DNA from 3 places in the Duganella sp. Root198D2 genome. Region 3 is predicted to be linked to each of the others. Evidence: predicted binding sites of a transcription regulator. Region 3 holds the regulator's gene; each other region holds the start of a gene.

Region 1 (7,403 bases), on a different contig from region 3:
TGCAGGAGAGGGCGCTCGGGCTGTTCCACGAGTCGCTATGCCACCGCGGCTTCCTGGGTTTGGGGAGCAAGGAGAGCATCGACTTCTCCGCCTATGGACCGAGGTTTGAAGTGCTCGCCAGGCGCGATCGCCTGTTCAGGAAAAAATAATGCAAACCGACCCTTCGCTGGAACTGGCTGTGCAAGGCCGCACCACGGAGGCGGTCGTGATCGGCGCGTCGGCCGGCGGTGTGAATGCGTTGTTGCAGATGCTGCCGGCGCTGCCGCGCGGTTATCGCTTACCGATAGTCGTCGTGCTTCACGTAAAGAGTGGTAGGCAAAACCAGCTGGTGGAGGTATTCCAGCAAAAGGTCGCGCTACCCGTACGCGAAGCGGGCGACAAGGAGGACGTAATTCCAGGTACTCTCTATTTTGCACCGGCTGGTTACCACCTGCTGCTCGAGAACGACCGCAGCTTCTCGCTGAGTTGCGACGCCCCCCTGCATTTCACCCGGCCCGCCATCGACATCACCATGGAGACGGCGGCCGACGCCTACGGCGCCGGCCTGGCAGGCGTATTGCTGACGGGCGCCAATGAAGACGGCGCAGCGGGCATGGCGGCCATTGGCAGGGCCGGCGGCCTGACGGTCGTACAGGACCCGAACGAAGCAGAAATTGCAACCATGCCGCAGGAGGCGATCAACGCCCGCGCTCCCGACCTGGTGCTGCCGCTTGAGCAGATCAAGCAATTGTTGTTGATGCTGGAGACGCACTGATGGAACCGACCAATGTACTGCTGGTGGACGACCTGCCGGAAAACCTGCGCGCCCTGAATGCCCTGGTGCGCGCCGATGACCGCGTCATCTACCAGGCCCGCAACGGCGAAGAAGCGCTGGCCCTGCTGCTGGAACACGAATTCGCCCTCGCCATCGTGGACGTGCAGATGCCCGGCATGGACGGCTTTGAACTGGCGGAGCTGATGCGCGGCACCGGCAAGACCCGCCACATCCCCATCGTCTTCGTCAGCGCCGCCGGCAGGGAGTTGAACTACGCCTTCAAAGGCTATGAAGCAGGCGCGGTCGACTTCCTCTACAAGCCGCTGGATTCGGATGCGGTGAAAAGCAAGGTGAATGTCTTCGTCGACCTGTACCGGCAAAAGCAGGAAGTTCGGCAGATCGTTGAACAGCGCGAAGCCACGGTGCGTGAACTGAACGCCGTACAGCAGGAGCTGCAGCGCGCGCTGGAAATGCGCGACCAGTTCATGTCGATGGTGGCGCACGAACTGCGCACGCCGCTGAACACCCTCTACCTGGAAGCGCAGATGCGCAAGCTGCAGCTCGAGCGCGGCAACATGGACCACTTCGCGCCGGAGCAGCTGGAACGCATGGTGGCGCGCGACATGCGCCAGATCCACGCCATGGTGCGCCTGATCGACGACATGCTCGATGTATCGCGCATCCGCGCCGGCAAGCTCTCGATCCGCCCCGCACGCGTCGACCTGGAAGCGCTCTTGCAGCGCATCGTCGGCGACCTGTCGCACCACGCCGCCGACATGCAGAGCGAACTACGACTGTCGATCGTGCAGCCGGTAGCCGGGTGCTGGGATGAATTCCGCGTGGAGCAGGTAATCGTCAACCTGATCAACAACGCCCTGCGCTACGGCGGCGGCAAGCCGGTCGACGTACGCCTGCATGCCGACAGCGAGAATGCCCGCATCGAAGTGATCGACCAGGGCGTCGGCATCCCCGAAGAGGTGCTGCCGAAAATCTTCGAACCCTTCGAGCGCGGCAAAATGGAAGGCATGCCCGCGGGCTTAGGCCTGGGCCTCTACATCTCGCGCCAGCTCGCCGAGGCCCACGGCGGCACCCTCGTGGTCCGCAGCAAGTCCAACGAAGGCGCCACCTTCATCTTCACCTTGCCCCGCGCCGACGAAATGTCCAACCGGGGGTCAGGAACGAATGTGGACATTCTTAGCGAAAATGTCCACATTCTTTCCTGACCCCGAAGTGGACATTTTGCTTTTGGCAGCGAGTTGTGCCTAGAATGTCTCATGAACCGGGACTTGCTCAGCGAACGCAGGGAATGGCTTCTGCGGCGCAATTGCTCATTGTCGCCCCAGCAGATGGGGATGGCTTATGCCTTGATGTGCCTGTTCTCGTTTGCGGTCGCAACGGGCTTTGTGTTGATCGGCATGTGGCAGGTGCTTTTCTTCACCGTGCTGGAGATGACGGCCGTGGCGGCCGCTTTCCTTTACTTCGCTCGCCATGCCACGGACTATGAACACATCGTGCTCGCCAACGGCAAGCTGCTGGTGGAACAGGTCTCCGCCGGCAAGATGAGCGTGACGCAGCTCGAACTTTACTTCCTGCGGCTGCAAATGCCGGCCCGCTATGGCGACCTGATTCACCTTGAATCGAAAGGCGTGGCGGTCGATATCGGCTACTTCGCCACCGACCCGCGCCGCCGCGCGCTGGCCCAGGAGCTGCGCGCGGAAGTGCAGGGCGGACTGTTCAGCAATTAGAAGCGGTAGCCTACGCCCACGCCCAGCATTACAGGATCAACCTTTACCTTGCTGACCTTCACGCCCGCCAGCAGCACGTCGCTGCGGATCTGCACTTTCTTGATGTCCAGGTTGAGCGACCAGTTCTTGTCCAGCTTGTAATCCACGCCAGCCTGCAGGGCCAGGCCGAAGCTGTCATGCTCCAGGCTGCCCAGGCCGCCCAGCATCTTGTTCTTGGAGAAGGTGGTCCAGTTCACACCCACGCCAACGTACGGGCTGAACTGGGCGGACGGCATGAAGTGGTACTGCGCCAGCAGGGTCGGCGGCAGGTGCTTGAAGGTACCGATGGACTCGCCATCAATGTACACGTCATGCTTCTGCGGATAGGTCAGCACCAGCTCGGCGGAAATATTTGGGGTGAAGAAGTATGAAATATCCACTTCCGGAATGGTCTTGTTGCTGACGCTGATGAGGTCGGATGGTCCCACGCCGAGGATCGGATCGGACTTGTCCGCAGGGTTGATGTGCACGGCACGTGCGCGCACCTGCCAAGGGGTTTCCTGTGCCATTGCACCAAGCGCCACGCTACCCAGGACAACTGCCAAAATCGCTTTCTTCATTTCACTGCCTCTTTCGTTTGGTCATTGAGATTTGCTGACTGAAAGTGTATTGATGCGACGCAGCAAAATCTTTGACCTAAGTCAAAATTGCCCGAACGAACACAAGTTAGCTAAAACGGGAGTAATATTTCGCGGATTCACATCCCACCTATTCCCCCGGAGGCAGGACATGAAATTGCACGTCAATGGCCAGGTACGCGAGTTCGAGGCCGAAGAAGATACCCCGCTGTTGTGGGTGATCCGCGAACAGCTGGGACTCACCGGCACCAAATACGGCTGCGGCGTAGCGCAGTGCGGCGCCTGCACCGTGCACATTGACGGCGAACCGACGCGCAGCTGCGTGCGCCCTGTCTCCACCGTGACGGCCGGGCAGAAGATCGTCACCATCGAAGGCCTGGGCCTGGACGGCAGCCACCCGGTGCAAAAAGCCTGGGCCGCGCTGGATGTGCCGCAATGCGGCTTCTGCCAGTCCGGCATGATCATGGCCGCCGCCGCGCTGCTGAAACAGAAGAAGAACCCGACCGACGCCGATATCGACGCCGCCATGACCAACATCTGCCGCTGCGGCACCTATAACCGCGTGCGCAAGGCGATCCACGTGATTGCCAAAGGCGGCGACGTGAAGACCGCAGGCCTGGACATCGTGGAAGGGAGCAAAGCATGAGCGGCATGACCCGTCGTGGTTTCATCGGCCGCTCGCTGGGCGCCACCGCAGGCCTGATGTTCGGCTTCCACATCCCGTTCGCAGAAGCGCAGCAGGCGCCAACCGCTGCCGCTCCCGACGCGCCTGAAATCAACGCCTGGGTCGTCGTCAAACCGGACGACACCATCGTGGTCCGCATCGCCCGCTCCGAAATGGGCCAGGGCACGCTGACCGGCCTGGCGCAGCTGGTGGTGGAAGAACTGGACGGCGACTGGAGCAAGGTCACCACCGAATACCCCTCGCCCGGCCGCCAGCTGGCGCGCAACCGGGTGTGGGGCAGCTTCTCCACCGGCGGCAGCCGCGGCGTGCGCGAATCGCACGAATACGTGCGCAAGGGCGGCGCCGCAGCCCGCACGATGCTGGTGCAGGCCGCAGCTACCCAATGGGGCGTGCCCGCGAATGAATGCGTGGCCGCGAAAAGCGTGATCACCCACACGCCAACCGGCCGCGCGCTCACCTACGGAAAAGTCGCCGACGCCGCCGGCAAGCTGCAGGCACCCGCCGCCGCCGACATCAAGCTGAAAGACCCGAAAGACTGGAAGCTGGCCGGCAAGCGCCTGGCGCGCCTGGACACGGTCGACAAGACCACCGGCAAGCAGATCTACGGCATGGACTTCAAGCTGCCGGGCATGCTGAACGCCGCTATCAAGGACTGCCCGGTCTTCGGCGGCAAGGTGAAGAGCTTTGACGCTGCAGCTATCGCCAGCAAGCCCGGCGTGAAAAAAGTACTGCAGGTAGGCGACAGCGCAGTGGCTGTGGTGGCCGACACCTGGTGGCGCGCCCGCAGCGCCCTCGATGCCTTGCCGATCGAATGGGACAAAGGCCCCAACGCCGGCATGAACAGCAAGGACACCGCCGCCTGGATCAAGGCAGGCCTGGACGCACCCGAAGCCGCAGTCGGCAACAGCAACGGCGACGCCAAAGCCGCCCTGGCCAGCGCCCACCGCAAAATCGAAGCCGTCTACAGCTACCCGCACCAGAACCACGCCACGATGGAGGTGATGAACGCCACCGCCGTGTGGACGCCCGAGCGCTGCGACGTCTGGACACCAACGCAGAACGGCGAAGCCGCCTTGGCCGCCACCAGCGAGGCCGCCGGCCTGCCGCTGGCCAAATGCGACGTGACGAAATTGCACCTCGGCGGCGGCTTTGGCCGCCGCGGCGCCACGCACGACTGGGTGACGCAGGTCGTGAAGATCGCCAAGGAAATGCCCGGCACACCGATCAAGTTGATCTGGACCCGCGAAGAAGACATGCAGCACGGCCGCTACCACCCGGTCAGCCAATGCAAACTGACCGCAGGCCTGGACGCAAAAGGCGAGGTGACCGCACTGCACATGCGCATTGCCGGCCAGTCGATCCTGGCCGCGCTGTTCCCGCAGAACGTCAAGGACGGCAAGGATCCCGCAGTCTTCCAGGGCCTTAACCCGCCCGGCCCGGAAGCTTCGTTCGGCTACACCATCCCGAACCTGCTGATCGACCACGCCATGCGCAACCCCGCCGTGCCGCCAGGCTTCTGGCGCGGCGTGAACCTGAACCAGAACGCGATCTACGTCGAATGCTTCATCGACGAAATCGCCCACGCCACGAAGCAGGACCCGCTTGCCCTGCGCCGCAAGCTGATGAAAGACAGCCCGAAACACCTGGCGGTCCTCAACGCAGCGGCCGAGAAAGCCGGCTGGAGCAAGCCACCGAAGAAAGGCATCTACCGCGGCATCGCCCAGACCATGGGCTTCGGCAGCTACGTCGCCGCCGTGGCCGAAGTCTCGGTCAGCAAAGACGGCAAGCTGAAGATCCACCGCATCGTCGCCGCCACCGATCCCGGCCACGCAGTGAACCCGCAACAGATCGAAGCGCAAGTGGAAGGCAGCTTCGTCTACGGCCTGAGCGCCGCCTTGTACGGCGAGATCACCATCAAGGACGGCCAGGCCGAGCAAACCAACTTCGACACCTACAACGTGCTGAAGATGGACGAAATGCCGAAAGTCGAAACGGTCGTCATGCCAAGCGGCGGCTTCTGGGGCGGAGTAGGCGAGCCAACAATCGCCGTAGCCGCCCCCGCAGTGCTGAACGCCATCTTCGCCGCCACCGGAAAACGCATCCGCGACCTCCCGCTAAAAAACCACAGCCTGAAAAAGGCATAGAAAGAGGCGAGGCGCCCCAAATGCCGCCAGTCCGCGCCCTTCGCTCAGACGGTGTCAGACCCTTGGGTCTGACACCGGTTTACCGGTTTCTGCTAGCGTCAGCCATAACAATAGCCCCCGCCCACGCCCAACCAGGCAACCCCGACACCGGCCGCGCCATAGTCGCCAACCGCCAGCTAGGCCTCTGCCTCCTCTGCCACCCCGCCCCCATCCCCGAGGAGCGCTTCCAAGGCAACCTGGCCCCCGACCTGGCAGGCGTAGGCGACCGCTACACCCCCGCCCAGCTCCGCCAGCGGATAGCCGACAGCAGCGCAATCAACCCCGGCACCATCATGCCCGCGTACCGCAAAACCACCGGCCTGACACGCGTAGCGCCATCGCACCGCGACAAACCCATCCTCACCGAGCAGCAAGTGGAAGACGTAGTCGCCTACCTCGCCACCCTGCGCGAAGAAAACAAATGACCACCCGCCGCCAACTCCTAGCCGCGCTCCCCCTGCTGGCCCTGGTTCGCCCAGCCCAGGCCACGCCCGCCGAGATGACAGCCGCCATCGGCGCCTACACCAACAACGCCAGGATCCAGCGCGCCCGCGTACAGATCGACATCGCAACCTTGATCGACAACGGCAACGCAGTCCCCGTCACCGTGCGCGTCGACAGCCCCATGACCGAGCAATCCCACGTCACCGACATCGCCATCTTCAACGAAAAGAACCCTTTGCCCGACGTGGTCCGCTTCAAGCTGACACCCTTGGCCGGCAAGCCAGAAATCAGCACCCGCATCCGCCTCGCCACCAGCCAGACGCTCACCGCAATCGCCCGCACCAGCGACGGCCAATGGTGGCAGCAGACAGTCGACGTGATCGTGGCGTTGGCCGCCTGCGTCGAAGGCGAGGCAATCTGACATGGCCAGCGCCCTGATCCACATGCCCGCCACCGCCAAGCCCGGCGAAGTGATCGAAGTGCGTGCCCTGATCGCCCACACAATGGAAACAGGCTTCCGCCCCGGCCCCGACGGCAAGCTCCTCCCGCGCGACATCATCCGCAAATTCGAATGTCGCTACAACGGCAAAACGGTCATCAGCACCGAGCTGCACCCCGCGATGAGCGCCAACCCCTACATCGCCTTCTTCATCAAGGCCACGGCCAGCGGCCCCCTGGAATTCACCTGGACCGGCGACAACGCCTTCACCCAGACCGAAAAAAAGCAGCTGACAGTGCAACAATGAGAACCGCCGTCCTCCTGCTAGCGCTAATAAGCACCACCACCCTCGCCGCAGACAGGGTCAGACCCTATGGGTCTGACCCAGGTTTACCGGTTTTAAACGAGCGCAAATCCGGCGCCGAATACATGTCCCCCGCCACGCAAGTAATGCAACGCGACGACACCCAAAACCCCGCCATGCTCTGGGTCGCCAACGGAGAGGTACTCTGGCGCACCGCGCCAACCGATGGCAA
Region 2 (7,403 bases), on a different contig from region 3:
CGCTGCACACGGCCACGCTGCGCTGTTTGGTGTGTACGGCATGCTGGGTATCGGCCTGATGCTGTTCTGCCTGCGCGGCCTGGTTGACCGCTTCGCATGGTCGGACAAGCTGCTGGCATCGATGTTCTGGTTCCTGAATATCGGCTTGGCCATGATGGTGTTCATCTCGCTGGTTCCTGCCGGTATCTACCAGGCTGCCGCTGCCATCACCAAGGGCATGTGGTATGCCCGTTCGCCTGAGGTGGTGCACTCCACCTTCATGGAAACCGCGGTCTGGCTGCGTGTTCCTGGCGATATCGTGTTCGCGATTGGCTGCCTGTTCCTCGCCCTGTTCGCCCTGCGCCTGATCGGCAAGGCGAAGAAGGAAGAGACCGTGGCAGAAGGCGTGGCGCTGGAGAACTAAGCAATGCGCCTCACGGGCCACACCGACTATGCCTTGCGCCTGCTGATGTACCTGGGCCGGCAGCAGGGCAGGCTGGTGACCGTGCAGGAGATCGCCAAGGCACACGGCATCTCCGAACATCACCTGCGCAAGGTGGCGCACCGGCTCGGCCAGGCCGGGCTGGTGGCCACCTGGCGCGGACGGGCCGGTGGCCTGCGCCTGGCGCAGCCGCCGGCTTCGATTTCGGTGGGCGCCGTAGTGCGCCTGGCCGAAGCCGACTTCACGATCGTTGAATGTTTTAATGCCACGCGCAATACCTGCCAGCTGGCCGGCGCCTGCCGCCTGCAGGCGGGATTGCACAGGGCGACCGAGGCTTACCTCGGTCATCTCGACCGCCAGACCCTGGCGGACCTCATCTGAAGGAACCATCATGAGTGCGCCTGAAATTTTGCTGGAGCTGTGCGGCATGGTGCCGCCTGAACCGATGGAGCGCGTATTGGAAGCGCTCGACCTGCTGCAACCTGGCCAGCATATCCGCATGGTCATCGACCGCGAGCCGGTTCCCCTCTACCGCATCCTCGAGAAGAACGGCTACCGCCACGCTACGTCGATGCGCGAAGACTATATCTACGAAATCCTGATTACCCACGCCGACTGATGCAACGCAAGCTGGCTTTCGAGCATACGCCCGGGCTGGCGCTGCCGCTGCGATTCCTGCTGGCGGCGCCGTGGTTCGGGGCATTGGCCGGACTGCTGCTGGTGTGGCAGGGCGCCGAAGCGATGAGCACGCGCTGGGCGCCGGCCACCTTGGCTGTGACCCATTTGCTGACCCTCGGTTTCCTTGGCATGGCCATGGCAGGTTCGCTGCTGCAGATGGTGCCGGTGGTTGCCGGCGTCGAGCTGCACTGGGCGCGCCGGCTCAGCCCCGTGATCTGGGGCGCCCTGGCCGGCGGCGCACTGCTGCTGGCGGCGGGCTTCCTGCATGGCTTGCCGTGGTGCCTGCGCGCGGCCGGCATCCTGCTGGCTGGCGCGTTTATCCTTCTTGTTGCCGTGCTGGCGCGGGCGCTGTCGCAGCGCTCCGCGCCGAACGCGCTTCCCGTCGTCGCCGGCATGCGCCAGGCCGTGCTGGCGCTGGCCTGCGCCGTGACGATCGGCGTGGCGCTGGCGGCTTTCCTGGTTGGCGCGGTGCGCCTGCGCGTGATGGAGTGGACCAATGTGCATGCCGCCTGGGCCCTGGTGGGCTGGGTCGGCGTGCTGGTGGTGTCGGTGGTGTTCCAGGTGGTGCCGATGTTCCAGTCCACCCAATTATTCCCGCGCCAACTGGCCTTCACGCTGCCGCCGCTATGCCTTGGCGGGCTGGTGCTGTGGACCGTCGGCTACCTGCTTAACCAGCCGTGGCAATGGATCGGGGCGGGCCTGGTGAGCGTTTGCCTGGGCCTGTTCGCGGTCTATACGCTGGTGCTGCTGTTCCGCCGCAAGCGCGCGGCCGATGTGTCGACCTGGTACTGGTGGCTGTCGCTTGGCTCGCTGCTGGCCAGCGTTGCCGTGTTCCTTTGCCCGCGCGGCATAGACAAAGCGCTGGTGCTTGGCGTGCTGTTTATTGTCGGCTTTGCCATGTCGGCGGTGAACGGCATGCTGTACAAGATCGTGCCGTTCCTGTTGTGGTATCACGGGCAGCACGCCGGCTGCGATGTGCCGGGCGTGCGCCAGCTGATGCCGGAGAGCGAACCGCGCGTGCAATTCGCCTGGCATGCCGCCAGCGTGGTGCTGCTGCTTGCCGCTGCCATCGCACCCGGCTGGCTTGCCCAGGCGGCAGGTGGGGTATTGGCAGTTGCCTGCATGCGCCTGGGCTTCGACCTGGCGCTGGCTGCGATCAGCCTTCGTAAGCTCGCAAACGAGCAGAATCAAGAATCTTGATCTGGCGGCCGTTCACGGCAATCATGCCCTGGTCGGCCAGCTCGTGCAGCACGCGCGAGAAGTATTCCGGCGTCAGGTTCAGGCGCGAGGCCAGCAGCTTCTTGCTGACGGCCAGCGTGATCTCGGAACCATCCCCCGCATCGTCATCCTTCAACAGATAGCCAATAATGCGCTGGCTGCCTGAGCGCAGCGAGTAGGCTTCCACGTCCGAAATCAGGCCATGCAAGCGGCGGCTCATGCCGGCCAGCATGCGGCGGGCGAACTGCGCATTGCGCGCCAGTTCGGCGAATACGGTGTGTTTGGAGATGTGCAGCAGCATGCAGTCGCTGACAGCGTGGGCGGTGACGATGTAGGGCTTTTCCATGAACATCAGCGCTTCGCCGAAGCTGTGCCCCGGGCCGATGATCTCGACGATCTTCTCGTTGCCCTGGACGGAAAGGAAGCTGAGTTTGACCTGGCCGAATATGACCATGTGGAAGCCGATGCATGGATCGCCGCGCTGGAAGACTGCGCTGCCGCGCGGGATGTGGTGTTCGGTGGTGCCGGCAGCCACCAGCGTCAGCTCCTCCGGCGACAGGTCTGCGAACAGGGGCAGTCGCTTGAGGAACTCGCGGTGGTCGATTTTGGGGCTTGGCATGTGGTTCTCCTGAAATGGCAAAAGGACCCGCTGGGCGGGTCCTGTCCTGGTTAAGGTAATGTCGGTTCTAATCCTGAAGATCAGTGGCCCGAGTCACCGTCAGGCTTGCTGCTGGTCCGGAAGACTTCCGGATTCTCCTTGCCGGTCACGTAGAGGAAGCCGACCAGGCCTTTCTCCATCCGCGACAGGGCGTGGTCGACCAGGATGAAGCGTCCTGGCACCTCGGTCTTGAACTCGACCATCGTTGCGCCGCCGGGAGCCACGGTCGTGGTCTGCACGTTTTGCAGCGGAGGCGAAGTCAGGTCGCCCAGGTTGTAGACGCGGTCGAACACTTCACCGATCACGTGGAAGCTGGAGGTTGCGTTAGGACCGCCGACACCGAAGAAGATGCGGACGGTTTCGCCGACCTTGGCTTCCATGCGGTGGGTTTTGGTCAACGCATCGTGGGTGCCGTTGAACATCAGGTGTTCCGGTTGTTCGGCCAGCAGTTTGTCCAGCGAGAATTCGGCTTCACCTGGAGTGCCGTGTTTCTGCGCGGTGTACAGCTCGCCCTGCATCACGTAGAACTCCTTGTCGACCTTCGGCAGGCCGCCTTCCGGTTCCACCAGGATCATGCCGTACATGCCGTTGGAGATGTGCTGGGCCACCATCGGGGTAGCGCAGTGGTACACGTACAGGCCCGGGTTGAGGGCCTTGAAGGTGAAGCTCTTGGTGCTGCCTGGAGCCGCCTGTGTCACCGCAGCGCCGCCGCCTGGTCCGGTCACGGCATGGAAGTCGACCGAGTGGATCATATGGCTGTCCTTGGCGTTGGACATGTCGACATTCACGGTATCGCCCACACGGACGCGGATGAACGGGCCTGGAACCTTGCTGTTGAAGGTCCAGTATTTGTAGGTGGTGCCATCCATCATCTGGCCGAGCACCTCGGTGGTGTCCAGCTTCACGTTGACAGTTTGCGGGCCGCGTTTGCCGACAGGCGTGCCCACTTCCGCTGGGCTGCGCGAAACGTCGGCACCTTTTGGTGCTGCTTTGAGTTCGCCTTCGCCAACGATGATCTTGCCGATCATGCCTGCAGCCACGTGGCCTGGCAGGGAGCAGATGTAAGTGAATTCGCCTTTCTTGTCAGCCTTGAACACGATGGCGGTCGATGCGCCTTTGTCTTTCAGCTGGTTCGACTTGACTTTGAAGTCAGGCACCGAGATGTCGTGGGTTGCGCCATCGCCGTTGACCAGGTTGATCTGCACCACAGCACCTTCCGGCACGCGCAAGGTCGGATTGGCCTTGCCCTTGGATTCGCCGGCGTCGCTGACGAAAACCAGCTTACCGTCTGCGATATCGGTGTGCAGGGTAAAGGTCACGTCGGGACGATATTGGACTGCAGTGCTGCCGCCGTGCTGGCCATGTTGTGCATAAGCTGGCGCCAAGGTTGCTGCGCCGATCACCAGTGCAGCGATGGCTTTGGACATCAGGGTCGGTTTCATTTTCTTCTCACAGGTTTGTCCGGCACGGGATTGCGCCGTTTGACAAGCAAATCTTATGTTTTACATGCATGTTATTGAATTGACGCAGGTCAAAAATTTGGAAAGAACTGCGTATTCTCAATGCAAGTCAGTTATTTTTGATCTAGATCAAGCCGTGAGAAGACCCCGCGCCACACCCTATGGCGCCAATTGCTGGAGAATCGTGTAGGCCGCCTTGATGCGGTCCTCGTTCGGATAGGTGGAATTTGCCAACATGACAATGCCGATCTTCTTTTTCGGCACGAAAACCGCATAGGCGCCGAAGCCTCCCGTGGAGCCGGTTTTGTGGAACAGGGTGGCGCCGCCTGCCGCGCCGCGCGCGTCGAGCCGTTTGGCCGCAACCAGTTCGCGAGTCATCGACGGGGCGCTGCCGCTTTGCAGGCGCTCCAGTGAGACAGGATAGGGGTACTGTTCCCAGCCAAGGCCTTGTACCAGTGGGCCGGCTTCAAAATAAGGCACGTGGGTTGCCGCGACGGCGCGTCGCATGGACGGCTCCAGGCGGCCCGGATCGATATTCGCCTGCACGAAGCGCAGCAGGTCTGCGCTGCTGGTTTTGACGCCGTAAGCCTCTGCGTCAAAGGGGCCGGGATTCACACGGACTTGCAGGTCGCCCTTGTAGCCCCAGGCGTAGTTCGCCATCGCGTGCTCCGGCACATCTTCGTAGGTGTTGTTCATGCCGAAGCGGGGGAAGATCTCGGACACCATCGCAGTCGCGAAATCCTTTCGTAGCGCAGCTGCGGCGGCGTGTCCAAGCAAGCCAATGCTGGGGTTCGAGTAACGGCGTTTGGCACCCGGCGCTGCGTCCGCCTTCCATGCGCGGAAGAAGGCCATTTCCCGGCCCTCGCGTACATCGTCAGGGAATTGCAGCTTAAGCCCGCCGGCAGTGTAGGTACCGAGATGGAGCAGGGTGGCTTTGTCGATTTCGCTGCCTTTGAGTTGCGGCAGGTAGCGCGAAGGATGTGCGTCCAGCGACAGCTTGCCTTGCGCCTGCGCCCAGGTGGCCAGGGTGGCGGTCATGGCCTTGCTGACCGAGCCGATTTCGAACAGTGTGTTCTCGCTGACAGGCGCATTGGTTTCGCGCGAGGCGATGCCGTAGTTGAAGTAGTAGGGCTTGCCGTCCAGCGTGACGGCGACCGCCATACCGGGCATCCCATGCTCTGCCATCAACGGACGAATCGCGCCATCAACAGCGGAGCGCACTTTCAGCCCGCGCAGGAAGCTCTCGCGCACCTCCATGCCATTACCATCGCCGACCTGGGCGAAGACGACGCGCTGGCCGCCGCGTTCAAGCCAGCCTACATACCAGCCCAGCTCTCGGCCGCCATCGCTGCCGCTGCCGGTCTTGCCGAAGACCTGCCAGCCGCCGACTTGCTCGGGCCATTTGACCAGCGTTCGAGCCATGTCGTAAGCATTCGGTTTGACGTCCAGGCCGCGGTTGACGACTCGACGCAGGAAAGCGATTTGCTCGTCCGGCGAAATGCGCAGCGAAGAGCCGAGCCAGGATTCCGACAGGCCGTTGTTCTTGCCTGGATCTCCGCTGACATCCGCATTGCCATAGTCGAAACGCTTGACGTAGCTTGCGAAGCGCTCCTCGCCCAGTTGCAGCGTGACTTGCTGGGAATACCAGACGACCGACTCCTTCATCCACGAACTCGGATCGTGCGATTGCCGCCATACGGGACGCCAATCCACGTAGCCTTGCTTGAAGGGGAGCACGGGGGCATGCTCGTCCCACAGCACGCCCGCATCGTAGCCCATCAGCGCGAGCGGCAGCTTGAAGGTCGACATCGGCGGCAGGCGTTTATCGCACACGCCATCGTGCGCCAGCCACTTGCCGCTGGCCGCATCGGCCATAGCCAGGCAATGCTCTGCAGAATACGCGAGCAAAGGGAGGCCCAGCCCTGCAAGCAGGGCGAAGATTTTGCGTTTCATTTTTTTTCTCGGTTTAGAGTTTTGCGAGTTGCGCGGGGAGTTCGCGCAGGAAGGCTTCTTTGGTGCGCGGGCCCGCAGCACCTTCGATCAAAGTCTCGTCCTGGGCCAGGCGCGCGAACACGATGGTGCGCTGGCCATTGGTCGCCCAGCCTACGAACCAGCCGTAGGACCGGGAGTAGTCGTCCTTGCCGTCCGGGCCGACGGGGGCACCGGTACCGGTTTTGCCGAAGACTTGCCATCCGTTCGGCAGGTCTTTCACTTTCAGCAGTTGCGCGGTCTGCTCGTGCGCATACAGCGAAACCGGGAGCTCTTTGCGCACCAGCCGGCGCAGGAAGGTTGTCTGCTCGTCGGGCGAAATCTGCATCGAAGAACCGACCCACGACCAGGTCAGGCCGTTGTCTTTGCTCTTGTCTCCGCCGATGTCGCGGTTACCGTAGCCGAAGCCCTGCACATAACGCTCGAATCGCTCGCGGCCAATATGCTGCGTCACCTGCTGGGCGTACCAGACGGCCGAATAGCTGATCCACTGGCTCGGATCCATATCGCGGCGCCACTGCTTGTTCCAGGCCTGATAGCTCTCCCGATAAGGCAGCAGCGGCGCATGCTGGTCTTTCAGGAAGCCGCTGTCAAAGCCCATCAGGCTGACGGCAATGTTGAAGGTCGATACCGGTGTAATGCGCGCAGTGCAATCGCCTTCGCGCAGCAGCGGCTTGCCGCTGGCGGCATCGACAAAGGTCGTGCAATTCAGTGCTGCGACCGATTGCGCAGAAGGCGAAACGCTCCATGCCAATGCCGGTTGCAGCGCGAAATTGCCGCCGACGATAGCGAGCAGCGCCGCAGCTGTCGCAGCACGCGCCCACATTGCGCGGCGCGAATTGGCAGGCGTTCGGATCAGCGACACGCGCTCCGTCAGCGTGTTCGCATCGATGCTGCCAAATGCCAGCGCGCCTTGCGGTGTAAGATGCTGCAGCTTGAGCTGAGCCAACAGCGCGGCTGCATAGGCTTTGCGCTGCGA
Region 3 (7,403 bases):
CTTGACCTAAGTCAAGTTTGGATTATTTATTCCCCCGCCCTGGCATTTGTCCAGTTGCCACGTTGGACGCTACAATCATAGGATGACAGGATTTGACCACCGACAGGACCCGCTTTGACACATTCAACGATTGCGGAACGCAGCCTGCAGTGGCTGCTGGCATCGGCCACGGACGCGATGCTGATCATCGACAAGGACGGCCAGCTGGTACTGGTCAACCCGGCGCTGGAAACCCTGTTTGGCTACGGTCCCGGCGAGCTGCTGGGCAAAGCGCTGGAAACGCTGATCCCGGAACGCTTCCGCCACGGCCACGTGGGCCTGCGGGGCAACTACTTTGAACGCCCGCATCCGCGCGCGATGGGGGCCGGTTTTGAACTGTTCGCCACGCGCAAGGACGGCACCGAGTTTCCGGTGGAAGTGAGTTTGTCGCCGCTGCAGGACAAAGATACGCAGCCGATGGTGATGGCCACCATCCACGACATCAGCGCCCGCAAAAAGGCCGAACACGCATTGCAGGAAAGCGAAGCGCGCATGCGCGCGATCTTCGAAACAGCGGTGGACGCGATCATTACGATCGACGAGCAGGGCACCATCGAACGCTTGAATCCCGCTGCAGAACGCATGTTCGGGTACCCGGAGCCGGAAGTCCGGGGTCGCAACGTCAAGATCCTGATGCCGGCGCCGCACCGCGAGGCGCACGACGGCTACCTGCACCACTACATGACCACTGGCGAAAAACGCATCATCGGCAAAGGCCGTGAAGTGCAGGGCTTGCGCCGCGACGGCGGCACTTTCCCGATGGACCTGGCCGTCACCGAGATGTGGCTGGGCGGGCGCCGCATGTTCACCGGCCTGGTGCGCGACATCACGGAGCGCAAGCACGCTGAAGAAAAGGCGCAGCAACTGCTGCAGGAGCTGACCAGCGCCAACGAAGAATTGACCAACTTCGCCTACGTCGTCTCGCACGACCTGAAAGCCCCTCTGCGCGGCATCGGCTCGCTGGCCGACTGGCTGGCGCACGACTATGCCGACAAGTTCAACGACGAAGGCAAGGAGCATATGCGGCTCCTGATCAACCGCGTGCACCGCATGGGCGCGCTGATCGACGGCATCCTGCAGTATTCGCGCGTGGGCCGCATCAAAGAGGCGGTGGTGCCGGTGCAGCTCGACCAGCTGGTGGCCGAGGTGATCGATTTGCTGGCCGTGCCGGCGCATATCAAGGTGAGCGTCATGCCGGGCATGCCGACAGTGAGCGGCGAACCGACCCGCATCCAGCAGTTGTTCCACAACCTGGTGTCGAACGCGGTCAAATACATGGACAAGCCGGAAGGCGAGATCGAGGTGGGCTGGGCTGACGAAGGCAGCCAGTGGCGCTTCCAAGTCCGCGATAACGGCCCCGGCATCGCCGAACGGCACTTTGAACGGATTTTCCAGTTATTCCAGACCCTGGCCCCGCGCGACCGTGTTGAAAGCACGGGTGTCGGCCTGGCGCTGGTGAAGAAGATTGTAGAAATGTACCAGGGCAGGGTGTGGCTGGAGTCCGAGCTTGGCAAGGGCACCACCTTCTATTTCACCTTGCCGAAGAAAAGAAAGAATAACGCATGAATAATACGAGCAAGCCAATCCTGCTGGTTGAAGACGACCAGGTCGACGTGATGACCATCCTGCGCGCGCTGAAGGAAGTCCATGTGGGCAACCGTGTCGAGGCGATGGAAAACGGCGAGGCTGCGCTGGAATACCTGCGCGATCCGGCCAGCGAACAGCCCTGCATCATCCTGCTGGACCTGAACATGCCGATCATGAACGGAATCGAGTTCCTGCAGAACGTCAAGCAGGACCCGCTGCTGCGCCGTATCCCGGTGATCGTCCTGACCACGTCGGAAGAGCAGCAGGACAAGATGCGCAGCTTCGACCTGGGCGTGGCGGGCTATATGACCAAGCCGGTTGATTACCGCCAGTTTGTCGAAGTGGTGCGTTCGATTAACCTGTACTGGACCATCAGCGAGCTGCCATGAACATGGTAAGGGTCCTTATCGTCGAAGACGATATCGTCGACCGAATCGCCTGCCGCCGCGCTTTCGCGCAGGCGCCGGGCTTCAATTGCGAACTGCTTGAAGCGGAAAGCGGCCAGGAAGGGCTGGACATCGCCTTGCGCGAAGGGCCCGACTGCATCCTGCTCGATTACCATTTGCCGGACCTGACCGGGCTGGAATTCCTGGCCCGCCTGGCGGCCGACCGCGGCGAGCCCCAGCCGAATATCCCGGTGATGATGCTGACCGGCGCCGACAGCGCCACCGTGGCGGCCGAAGCCATGCGCCGCGGCGCGCGCGACTACCTGGTCAAGGATAGCGACGGCCGTTACCTCGACTTCCTGGCCGGGGCCATCGAGCGCCTGCTGCGCGAACAGCGCCTGATCGACGAAAAGCAGACGGCCGAACAGGTGCTGCGCCAATCGCAGAAGGAGCTGCGCGAACTGGCGGCGTACCAGGAAAAGCTGAAGGAACACGAACGCACGCGAATCGCGCAGGAAATCCACGACGAGCTGGGCGGGCTGCTGACCGGCATCAAGGCGTATATCTCGGTCGCGATAGAACGCGGCGGAGAGCAATCGGACCCTTTGCTGAAGGATGCCGCCAAGCTGGCGCAGGATGCCATTGAAACCGTGCGTCGCGTGATCACCGACCTGCGCCCCAGCGTTCTGGACCAGTTGGGCATCTGGCCGGCGCTGGAATGGTACGCGGAACAGGTGGCGCAGCGCAGCGGCCTGCAATGCAGCTGCAATATCACGCCCGAGGCGCAGGCGCTCGAACTGGATGCGGAGCGCAGCACCATGCTGTTCCGCGTAGCGCAGGAAGCGCTGACCAATGTGGTGCGCCATGCCGAAGCAAGCGTGGCGCGCGTCATCGTCGATACCGACGGCGAGAACGTGGTGCTGCGGGTGGAAGACAACGGCAAGGGCATCGAGAGCGCCGGCTTGTCCGACCGCGAATCCTGGGGCCTGTTCGGCATGCACGAGCGCACGCGCCGCTTCGCCGGCGAATTGACTATCGGCGGCAAGGCCGGGCAGGGTACCACCCTGCAGCTGCGCCTGCCTTTGGAGGACAGGAATGGGTGACAAGATCACCGTTTTGCTGGTTGACGACCATGCGATCGCACGCAATGGCGTGCGCCTGATGCTGGGTACGGCGCCGGACATCAGCGTGGAAGGCGAAGCCGGCAATGCAGTGGAAGCGATGCAGCGCGTGGGTGAACGCAGTTTCGACGTGGCGCTGGTGGACATCAAGATGCCGGGCAAGAATGGCCTGGACCTGCTCAAAACGCTGCGCGGCGAATGCCCGCGCATGGCGGTGCTGGTCCTGAGCACCTATTCGGAGGAGATTTACGCGGTGCGGGCGCTGAAGTCGGGCGCTTCGGGCTACCTGACCAAGGATGCCCCGACCTCGACGCTGATCGAGGCGGTGCGCAAGGCGGCATCCGGCGGCAAACATGTCAGTCCGGCATTGCTTGAGAAATTGGCAACCCTGGTGGGCGGCGGCCCAAGCGGCGACCATGAGGAGCTGTCGAACCGCGAGCTGGAAGTTTTCAAGCTGATTGCCCAGGGCGAGTCGCTGGTGCGCATCGGGGAAAAACTACACCTCAGTCCTAACACCGTGACAACCTATCGCAGCCGCATCCTCGAGAAATTGGGCATGTCCAGCAATGCTGAGCTGACCCGCTATGCCCTCGAGCATGGCTTGATCTGATGCGCTGTAGGGGAAGCACTACGGCAACTACACAGGAAGCTTGATACCGGGAAATGGTGCGGGGCGCGATACTCCTTACATCGAAAACAAGGAGCAGCATCATGAGCCCGGTCATCCCAATCACCCCTGCAAACGCCACTAAAACTTGCGCACCTGCCGCAGCGAAATGCTCGCTGTGCAGCTTCAACCGACTCTGCCTGCCGCAAGGCCTGGCCGACGAAGATGTTGCCCGCCTTGACCAGATCATTTCCCGCCGCCGCCGCGTGAGCCGCGACGAGCCGCTGTACAAGACCGGCGACAGCTTCCACAGCCTGTATGCCGTGCGCTTCGGCCACTTCAAGACTGTGCAGGTGAACCAGCGCGGCGAGCAGACGATTGGCGGCTTCCATATGGCCGGCGACCTGCTGGGCATGGAGGCGATCGGCAATGGCCAGCATTCCTGTAACGCCGTGGCGCTGGAAGACAGCGAAGTCTGCGAGATCCCGTTCAACCGCCTGCAAGAGCTGGTAATGCAGATCCCTGGCCTGCTGCAGCAATTCCACCGCACCATGAGCCGCGAGATCCAGCGCGAACAATCGGTGATGCTGTTCCTGAGCCATATGCGCGCCGAACAGCGCCTTGCCATGTTCCTGTTGAACCTGGCCGGCCGCTACGCCCAGCGCGGCTACTCTTCGACCAGCTTCCAGCTGCGCATGTCGCGTGAAGACATCGGCGGCTACCTGGGCCTGACCGTGGAAAGCGTCAGCCGCCAGCTGGCGCGCCTGCGCCAGGACGGCTCCATTGTCCTGAGCAACCGCGACCTGCGCATTATCGACCGCGCCAAGCTGGAAAACATGTCTTCCGGCGGCATGGCGCAAGAACTCGCAGTCGCCTGATCCACGAACCGGTTGTATCACCTGTAGGGGGTGTATGGGGCAGCTTTCGCTGCCCCTTTTTTATAGTTCTTCCTGGATTTGCGTGACGAGCACCCTCGAGCCAGCGACCGCCGCGGAGCGGGTCTGACCCTTGGGTCAGACCCTGGTTTACCGGCGTGTGCTTTGTGCGTCGGATGGCAGAAGCTTGTCAGCGCCATGCGAGAAAATCCAACCCGGCAAACCAGGGTCAGACCCAAGGGTCTGACCCGCCTGCACCACCCGGACTGGCAAGCTTCAGCTTTGCTGACTACTGTGCAAAGACTTCCTTGGCGGCCATTAAGCCATTGAGGGCGGCCGGGAAACCGGCGTAGACCGCCATCTGCATGATGGTCTCCACGATTTCTTCGCGGCTTACGCCGACGTTCAGCGCGGCGCGGATATGGACCTTGAGCTGGGGCGCGGCGTTGCCCATGGCCGTCAGTGCCGCCAGCACGGCGATTTCGCGCGATTTCAGGTCGAGGCCAGGGCGTGAATAGATGTCTCCAAACGGGAATTCGATCAGGTAGCGAGCGAAGTCCGGGGCAATATCCTGCAGGCTTTGCACCACGCGGTCGCCGGCCTGGCCGTCGACTTCATGCAGTTTTGCGAGCCCGCGCTCGTAGCGGCTTTCGGTGTTCATTGGCATGTCCTCCATCAGTGGTTGGATGCGACGCCAGGGACTGCTCCAGGGTGCGGTAATACGCGATCTTGGCCTGCAATGATGCAGCGGATTGTTGCATCGCCTCGATCTCGGCGAGAACGTCCTGCAGGTGTGCCTCCAGCATCCGGCGCCGTTGCGGCACCGTCGAGTCCCCAGCGCCGCGAAGGGTGGCGAACGACTGCATCTTGCCAATTGGCATATGGGTCGTGCGCAAACGCAGCAGGAATTCGATCCAGGCGAGGTCCGATGCCGCATAGCGACGCTGGCCGCCCGCTGCACGGTGGACCGGGGCAATCAGCCCGATGCGCTCGTAGTAGCGGAGGGTGTAGGCCGTGAGGCCGGTGCGTTTGGCGACTTCATCAATGCTCAGGTGCGATTCCATGGGGTGATCGTAGAAGTTAGAGCGCGCTCCAAGTCAAGCACTTTATTACTCTAAGCGCGATACCGCAACTGCCAGCGCCAGGTCCATGGTGTTGATGTGCGCTTCGATCCAGTCCGGCAAGGTGCGGATGATGTCGCGGGTGCTTGCTTCTTCATTGTCAGTTCACGGCACGCTTGGTCGAAGGCAGGCCGCGGCAGGCCCGCCATTGCATCGAGCATGTCGAAGACAATGCGGTGCGACTGGTCGAGAACCGGGATGCCCAGTGCGAGGTCGGGGCCGAAGACGACGGAATCCATGGGGTTCTCCAGTAGGGTCGAACCGCAATTGTGCCGCCTGGCAACAGGCGGGCACATGATCCAGGTCAACTCTTACAGGAAGCGGTCCAGGATCTTCTTGCTGTGCTTATCCAGGGCGAACTGGTCGCGGATCAGGAAGTGGATGCCATGGCTGTCCGACACCAGGAGCGAAACGCTGCCGATGCGGCGGATGTCTTCCTCGCCGCGCAGCACGAAGCTTGTTGCGCCGCGGTCGGTGTCGACGCTCCAGGTGGAAGGGCAGGCAAAGCTGCCCACGTCCACGATCCGCTTAATCTCCGGCATGAATTCGCGGCCGGCCAGCTCTTCGCGCACGATGTCGGCCACTGCGGGCGACAGGTCGGAAATGCGATCCAGCCAGGCCACTTCCTTGCCGTCGATATTCACCAGCGACAGGCCTTCTTCCGGTGCCTGGATGGGAAACGCACGGACCGGCGACACGCCTTCATGCAATACGCCGTTGGCGTCGATCAGGTTCAGCTTGCCGAAGCTGTCCCGGCTCAAAGTAAAATTAATCATCTTCACGGCTCTTTGCTTTGTCATCCATGTCGGTATCGACGTTACGTGCCTGCGCCTGGTAGAGGCGGTAGTAGGCGCCTTCCCTGGCCATCAGTTCCTCGTGCGGGCCTTCCTCGACGACCTTGCCGCGGTCCATCACCACCAGGCGGTTCGCGCGCTGCAGCGTGGACAGGCGGTGGGCGATCGCAATCGTGGTACGGCCGGCAACCAGGTTGTCCAGCGCCTTCTGGATTTCTTTCTCGGTTTCCGAGTCGACCGAAGCCGTGGCCTCGTCCAGGATCAGGATGCGCGGATCGATCAGCAGGGCGCGCGCAATCGAAATACGCTGGCGCTCGCCGCCCGACAGGCCCTGGCCGCGTTCACCCACCATGGAATCGTAACCCTGCGGCAGGCGCAGGATGAAGTCGTGGGCGTGGGCTGCGCGGGCCGCCTTCATGATGTCTTCGCGGCTCGCTTCCGGTTTGCCGTAGGCGATGTTTTCCGCGATGGTGCCGAAGAACAGGAATGGCTCCTGCAGCACGAGGCCGATATTGCGGCGGTAGTCGGACACGGCGAAGTTGCGGATGTCCTGGCCATCAAGCAGGATCGCGCCTTCAGCCACATCGTAGAAGCGGCAGATCAGGTTGACCAGGGTCGATTTGCCCGAGCCTGAATGGCCCACCAGGCCGATCATTTCTCCGGCCTTGATCTCGAGGTTGACGCCGCGGTTGACGGCGCGGTTGCCATAGCGGAAGCCCACTTCGCGCAGGGTGATGTCGCCGCGCACTTTCTCCACTTTTGCCGGCTGCACCGGATCCGGCACGCTCGAAACGTGGTCCAGGATGTCGAAGATGCGCTTGGCTGCGGAAGCGGATTTCTGCGTCACCGACACGATGCGGCTCATGGAATCGA

What was found. The regulator FNR, encoded in region 3, switches genes on or off when oxygen is low (the NO sensors DNR and NnrR bind a similar motif). The targets are predictions, from matches to a motif close to TTGATNNNNATCAA.
Region 1: a site for FNR is predicted at 3,170-3,183, ahead of ASE26_RS12690 (OmpW family protein). Genes of this name have one in related genera too.
Region 2: a site for FNR is predicted at 4,555-4,568, ahead of nirK (copper-containing nitrite reductase). Genes of this name have one in related genera too.

The regions. Positions count from the first base shown of each region.
Region 1 covers NZ_LMIC01000012.1:31,078-38,480, reverse strand. Annotated here, with positions in the region: gene ASE26_RS12710 (protein-glutamate O-methyltransferase CheR) at 1-149, shown strand, start outside; gene ASE26_RS12705 (chemotaxis protein CheB) at 149-754, shown strand; gene ASE26_RS12700 (hybrid sensor histidine kinase/response regulator) at 754-1,977, shown strand; gene ASE26_RS12695 (DUF2244 domain-containing protein) at 2,029-2,499, shown strand; gene ASE26_RS12690 (OmpW family protein) at 2,496-3,098, opposite strand; gene ASE26_RS12685 ((2Fe-2S)-binding protein) at 3,268-3,762, shown strand; gene ASE26_RS12680 (xanthine dehydrogenase family protein molybdopterin-binding subunit) at 3,759-5,945, shown strand; gene soxX (sulfur oxidation c-type cytochrome SoxX) at 5,966-6,409, shown strand; gene ASE26_RS12670 (SoxY-related AACIE arm protein) at 6,406-6,849, shown strand; gene soxZ (thiosulfate oxidation carrier complex protein SoxZ) at 6,851-7,174, shown strand; gene soxA (sulfur oxidation c-type cytochrome SoxA) at 7,318-7,403, shown strand, end outside.
Region 2 covers NZ_LMIC01000034.1:130,951-138,353, forward strand. Annotated here, with positions in the region: gene ASE26_RS20705 (nitric-oxide reductase large subunit) at 1-403, shown strand, start outside; gene ASE26_RS20710 (Rrf2 family transcriptional regulator) at 407-802, shown strand; gene ASE26_RS20715 (DUF2249 domain-containing protein) at 813-1,040, shown strand; gene ASE26_RS20720 (hypothetical protein) at 1,040-2,299, shown strand; gene ASE26_RS20725 (Crp/Fnr family transcriptional regulator) at 2,256-2,936, opposite strand; gene nirK (copper-containing nitrite reductase) at 3,017-4,417, opposite strand; gene ampC (class C beta-lactamase) at 4,595-6,388, opposite strand; gene blaOXA (class D beta-lactamase) at 6,402-7,403, opposite strand, start outside.
Region 3 covers NZ_LMIC01000013.1:13,145-20,547, forward strand. Annotated here, with positions in the region: gene ASE26_RS14695 (PAS domain S-box protein) at 115-1,605, shown strand; gene ASE26_RS14700 (response regulator) at 1,602-2,015, shown strand; gene ASE26_RS14705 (response regulator) at 2,012-3,115, shown strand; gene ASE26_RS14710 (response regulator transcription factor) at 3,108-3,743, shown strand; gene fnr (fumarate/nitrate reduction transcriptional regulator Fnr) at 3,845-4,618, shown strand; gene ASE26_RS14720 (carboxymuconolactone decarboxylase family protein) at 4,905-5,276, opposite strand; gene ASE26_RS14725 (MerR family transcriptional regulator) at 5,230-5,679, opposite strand; gene ASE26_RS14730 (hypothetical protein) at 5,730-5,975, opposite strand; gene ASE26_RS14735 (DUF1854 domain-containing protein) at 6,048-6,512, opposite strand; gene ASE26_RS14740 (ABC transporter ATP-binding protein) at 6,505-7,403, opposite strand, start outside.